2 regions of the Ilumatobacter sp. genome follow, and region 2 is predicted to be linked to the other one. Evidence: predicted binding sites of a transcription regulator. Region 2 holds the regulator's gene; the other holds the start of a gene.
The links. The regulator LexA, encoded in region 2, represses DNA repair genes until DNA is damaged. The targets are predictions, from matches to a motif close to CGAACNNNNGTTCG.

Region 1: ACOOHC_RS16165 (DUF222 domain-containing protein) is a predicted target of LexA. The motif match lies at 1,194-1,207, and genes of this name have one in related genera.

The regions. Positions count from the first base shown of each region.
Region 1 is NZ_OZ244049.1:3,461,137-3,464,083, reverse strand. Features, by position in the region: gene ACOOHC_RS16165 (DUF222 domain-containing protein) at 1-1,191, opposite strand, end outside; gene ACOOHC_RS16160 (TauD/TfdA dioxygenase family protein) at 1,440-2,300, opposite strand; tRNA gene ACOOHC_RS16155 (tRNA-Met) at 2,421-2,497, shown strand; gene ACOOHC_RS16150 (hypothetical protein) at 2,699-2,821, shown strand; gene ACOOHC_RS16145 (hypothetical protein) at 2,830-2,947, shown strand, end outside.
Region 2 is NZ_OZ244049.1:1,446,285-1,449,231, forward strand. Features, by position in the region: gene ACOOHC_RS06800 (aminotransferase class I/II-fold pyridoxal phosphate-dependent enzyme) at 1-553, shown strand, start outside; gene ACOOHC_RS06805 (hypothetical protein) at 550-1,671, shown strand; gene lexA (transcriptional repressor LexA) at 1,665-2,294, opposite strand; gene ACOOHC_RS06815 (hypothetical protein) at 2,465-2,929, shown strand.

The DNA.
Region 1 (2,947 bases), 2.0 Mb from region 2:
CAGCCCGACCAGGGGTGGCCGAAGGGTCCGTTCCGTTCCGTTCTCGTCTCGCAGCGTGAAGTGCCCGGCCCCGTGGGGCTCGAGTCTCCACCGGTGCTCGTGGAGCACGTGGTGGTGGTGCCAGCAGAGGAGGATCAGGTTGTCGTCGGTGGTGGGGCCGCCATCGACCCAGTGCACGGCGTGGTGGGCTTCGCACCCGGCGGCCGGCGTCGTGCAGCCGGCGACCCGGCACCCGTGGTCGCGCACGACGAGGCGGTCGAACTGGAGGTCTCCGACGGTGCGTCGGCTGCGGCCGTGGTCGATGACGGTGCCCGCGGTGTCGGTGACGTAGCGGTGGATGCCGGCGTCGCACGCCATCCGCCGGATCGCCTCGGCGGGGACCACGACCCGGTCGTCGTTCGTGTCGATCACCCCACCGCCGATCCCCGACGCCAACGTGTCGTAGCCGATCGTCGCCAGCACCTTGGGTGCTCGACGTGAGCGACCGGGAGCGGGGTTCGCCTCGGTGGAGGTGATCGCCATCTTCGCCATGGTGACGAGGGCGTCGGCGCGTCGCTGCGGGGCGCTGCGGTCGTCATCGTCGGTGGCGCGGTGCGACAGCGAGCGGACCGCTTCTCGGACGAGAGCGAAGCCCTCCGGGTCGAGCGTGCCGTCGATGCGGCCCATCCCGTCGAGCATCGGCGACAGGTGAAGCTCACGCCGGTCGTAGCGCTCCCGTGCGGCCCGCTCCTCTCGGTCGGGATCGGCGTGCATCCGCCACGTGTCGAGCAGCATCTTCACCTCGCGGTGGGGGAGCGTGGTCGCCCACCGGCACAGCATCGCCTCGTCACGAGCGAAGGTGATGGCGACCGTCGGATCCCACGCGTCGCACAGGAGCCGCAGCGACCCCTCGGCGAGATCACCGCGTGAGAACGCGTCCTTCACGATCGGGAGGTGCTGGATGCGGTCGGCGAGGCGGATCGTGACCCGGCAGTGCCCGATCGCCTCGTTGGTCGTGGAGGCCAACCAGTCGGCGGGCGAGCGGTACCCGTGCTGGAAGCACCGCCCCGACTCGACGGCGGAGCGGACTTCGTCGAGCTGGGCGGCACGCACCCTGCGCAACGCACGCGTCGTCTCGGTCACCTCGGGCGTCGGCCCGGCGACGCGCGCTGCCACCGCTGCGTCGCACGCCTCGACCACCGACCTGTCCATGTCGAACAAGCGTACGATCGGGGTGCCACGGGGTTCGGCGCACGAGGGGACGCCACGTCTCCGCCGAACCCGCCGTCGGCGACGGTCGTGCCGCGGCGTCCGTCGCGAGTCCGCCTGCGTGCGCCTCCACGACTCCGCATCGACGGTGGAGCAGCCCGTCCGACGAGGGGCGACGACCTGCCGGAGGTCGCCCGCCGCGACGGTCGCGCTCGGTCAGCGCGCTCCACGAACGACCGTGCCGCGAGAGCTCAGCGGGGGCGGTCGCCCTGGACGGTGATGCGGCGCATGTGGCGGCGGTGGCCGGCGTAGTCGTGGAGGGCGTAGTGCTGGACGCTGCGGTTGTCCCACATCGTCAAGGTGCCGGGCTCCCAGCGGACGCGGCAGGTGAAGCGCTCGTGGGTGGCGTGGGTGAGGAGGAACTCGAGGATCGCGTCGGACTCGGCGCGGGCGAGGCCGCGGATCCGGGTGGTGAAGGCCCGGTTGACATAGAGCCCCTTGCGGCCGGACTCGGGGTGGGTGCGCACGACGGGGTGCTCGACGGTGCGGGCGGCGAGGTCGGAGTTCTTCGTCGACATCTCCGCCGACTTGGTCGACTGGCCGCCCTCGGCGTACTGCGGGCCGGCGGTGTGCACGGCGACGAGGCCGTCGAGCATGCCCCGCATCGTCGGGCTGAGCGCATCGTAGGCGGCCTGCTGGTCGGCGAAGAGGGTGTCTCCGCCGGTCGGCGGGAGCTCGACGGCGTAGAGGATGGATCCGAGGTCGGGTTCGTCGAGGAAGGTGACGTCGGTGTGCCAGCCGCCGCCGAAGTTGATGCGGTCCTCTGGGACGGTGACGACGTCGAGCAGCTCAGGGTGGTCGGCGTTGCCCTCGACGAAGGGGTGGGTGTCGAGCTCACCGAAGCGTCGCCCGAACGCGAGCTGTTGCTCGGGCGAGAGGTCCTGGTCGCGGAAGACGAGGACGTGGTGCTCGACGAAGGCGGAGCGGATCGCGGCGACGGCCTCGTCGTCGAGGTCGGTCGACAGGTCGATCCCGTCGACCTCGGCTCCGTGGACGCCGGAGATCGGCCGCACCTCGATGCCGGCAGGGTTCAGGTGCGTCGTCGTGGTCATCGCCCCAGCCTCGCGCCACGCGTCAGTCGGGCGACAGGCGGAGACGCGTCGAACGCTGCGCGTGAGTGCGCTGCCGACGGTTGCGCGATCACGTCCGCACCCGTATCATCATCGTCACGCCGCGGGGTGGAGCAGTTCGGTAGCTCGTCGGGCTCATAACCCGAAGGTCGCAGGTTCAAATCCTGCCCCCGCCACCAACGAAAGCCCTGGTAGATCGCAAGATCTGCCAGGGCTTCGTCGCGTCACGGGGTCGTTCTTCTAACCATTCTTCTAACCATGTGGTTAGAAGATCGGGGTGCGAAATCGCGATTCGCGAGGAGTTTGGCGGTCGGCCGGGGTCGCGCGAGTCGCGCCCGACGCCGGCGAGAGGAACTGTCCCGGCGAGTAGCTTGCGCTCCATGGACATCGCCACCGGGAAGCTGAGCCGATTGCGTGAGGCGCAGCTGATCGACGCATTTGAGCGCGAGGAGGGGAGAGTGCTCCTAGGCGACGATCTGACGGATGGCGCTACGGACAAATGAGTCGTGTATTGCATGACCTCGGTGAGCTCATCTTGGACGGGGGAGAGGTCGACCTCGGCCGCTTCGAGGGAGCAGACACCGTTGTGCTGAGCGCCGCAGGGTCGGCTCGGAGGTCAATCACCTATG
Region 2 (2,947 bases):
CGAGTTCACCTGGTCGGGTCCGCCGCGCACGATCCTCGAGCACGGGACCGAGGGGGTGATCGCCGTCCACTCGCTGTCGAAGCGATCGAACCTCGCCGGGGCGCGGGTCGGGTCCTACGCCGGTGACCGCGAGCTCGTCGAGTACCTGCGCGAGGTGCGCAAGCACGCCGGGATGATGGTGCCCGGCCCGGTCCAGGCGGCCGCCGTGCTCGCCCTCGACGACGACGCGCACGTCGACGCGCAGCGCGCTCGCTACCTCTCGCGCCTCGGATCGCTCGCCGATGCGCTGGGTTCGTGGTCCGGGCGAGCGGTCGAGCTGCCCGACGGCGCGTTCTACCTCTGGGTGCCCACCGACGACGGGTGGTCGTACGCCGCCGATCTCGCTCGTGACGGCGGAGCGCTCGTCAGCCCGGGCGAGTTCTACGGACCCGCCGGGTCCGGTCACGTGCGCGTCGCGGCCGTGCAGCCGTCCGAGGCGGTCGAGCGCGTCGCTCGCCGACTGCGGGGTCGTCGACGCGACATCCGGGCGGGAGCGGGAGCGGGGTCGGCGTGACCGATCTCGACACCGGGCCCGAGCGGGCGACGCGCACCGCCGGCGGGCGCGTGCGCTCCGCGCTGGGTCTCGCCGTGCTCGTCGTGGGGCTGATCACGGCGGTCGTGCTGTGGATCGTCGCTGCCCAACGGTTCGACGACGTGGTCTCGGGGTTGGCGCGAGCCCCCGTCGGGTGCGACACCTCGCTCGAGTTCGAGCGCACCGGGGAGTACACTATCTTCGTCGAGACCTCCGGGCGCATCGAGCGCGTCGCCGGCGACTGCGAGATCGACGGGGCGTTCGAGCTCGACGACGACGAGCTGCCCGAGGTCCGCATCGACCTGCGCGCCCCGGAAGGGGCCGACCTCACCGACGACCTCGTCGGTGACGTGTCGGCGTCCTACGACGCCGACGTCGACGGGATCGACTACGTGGGGACCGCGCTCTTCGTCGTGGACGTCGACGAGGTCGGGGAGCACCGGATGCGAGTCGAGTCGGACGTCGAGGCGAGGTTCGCGGTGTCGGTGGGCCAGGACCCCTCCGACGAGACCGCAGCGCTGCGCGTCGGCGCGGTGGCGCTCGGGCTGGCCTCGCTGATGGCGGGGCTCGCGCTCCTGCTGGCCGGTCGGCGGAGCCCGGGATCGACCGGCCGCACGGTTCGACCCGCAGCGCCGTCCGGCGTCGCGCCCCGACGACCTCGGATGCCCGACGGGCCGCCGATGACCGCACCGCCGAGCGCACCGGCGGGCCCATCGCCGGCTCCGCCGTCGCGACCCGGTCCACCGCCGCCGAGCGGGCCGCCGACGAGGCCGCCGATGGGGCCACCGCCTGGGCCGGCGTCGTGGCCGGGCCCGTCGTCGCCCGATCCGGGACGCTCGACGAGACCTCCCTCGGCCCCGCCTCCACCATCCGGGGCCCCGTCGCCTCCTCCTCCGCCGCGACCCGGGACCGCTGCGACACCACCGCCTCCGGCGGTCCCGCCACCACCGCCGCGCTCGCCGGGTTCTGCGCCGCCGTCCCGGCTCCCCGACGCCCCGGAACGATCGGCGCACGGGCAGCCGATCCCCGGGGAGGTCGCCTGGTACCCGCCGGTCGCGCCCGACTCGGACGACGAACGGCGCCGAGACGACGTTCAGTAGCGCCGCATCACGGTGACGACCTTGCCGTAGAGCTCCACCTCGTCGGCGCGGAACACCATCGGCTCCAGGTCGGGGTTGGCCGGCACCAGGGTGACCTGCGCTCCGGAGCGCTCGTAGGTCTTCACCGTCGCCTCGCCGCCCGGGATGCCCGCCACGACGATGTCGCCGTTGTTCGGGTGGTCGACCTGGGTGGCGACGACGAAGTCGCCGTCGAGGATCCCGAGATCGATCATCGAGTCGCCGCGCACCCGCAGCATGAACAGCTCGCCGTCACCGGTGAAGTCGACCGGCACCGGGAGCAGCTCCTCGACGTTCTCCTCGGCGAGCACGTCGGTGCCGGCGGCGACGTCGCCGACCAGGGGGACGAAGCGCGCCGGGCGCCGATCCATCACCGCGCCGCTGTTCGGGTCGAAGCGGACCTCGATCGCCCGCGGCTTGTCGGGGTCCCGCCGCAGGTAGCCGAGCCGCTGCAGCGTGTTCAGGTGGCTGTGCACCGTCGACGGCGACGTGAGACCGACGGCGTCACCGATCTCGCGGACCGACGGCGGGAACCCGCGATCGCGCATCTGCGACTCGATGAAGTCGAGGATCGACCGTTGCCGCGTGCTGATCTTGGGTGCCATCTCGAACATGGTACGGGACGGCGGGGACGGGGTCAAACACCTGTACTGCGAACACGCGATCGAGGAATGCCCGGCCCGAGGCTTGACGTGCTGTTCGATCGATGCTTGGATGTCGAACACACGTTGGGTTCGAGCGATCGAGCCGAACACCCGCCGGGAGGCCCGACACGATGCACGCACCCACCGTCACCACCACCGCACCCACCGCTCAGCTCGCGTGGACCACGAGCTCGCCGGGCGCGGCGCCGATCGCCGGAGGTGGGCCTGCCAGCCGCTACCGGCGCGTCGAGCGCCGCGCCCCGCGCCCGTGCCGGCGGGATCGCACGTCGTCCACGTACCTCGTGCGGCGGGCCGTGGTCGGTGCGCTCGCGGTCGTGGTGACGGCAGCGCTGGCCGTCGTCGCGATGTCGGCGGTGAGCGTGGTGGCGAGCTCCGGTGGTCGAGCTGCCTCGGCCGCCGGAGCCCGGGCCGACGGAGCCCCCACCGAGACCCACGTCGCCCGGGCCGGCGACTCGCTGTGGTCGATCGCCGAGGCTCACCGCGGCGACATCGAGCACGGCCGCTACCTCGACGCGCTGATCGGGCTCAACTCCTCGACCGTCGTCCACGTGGGTCAGTCCGTCCTCCTGCCCTGAGCCGTCGTGAGGAGGGCG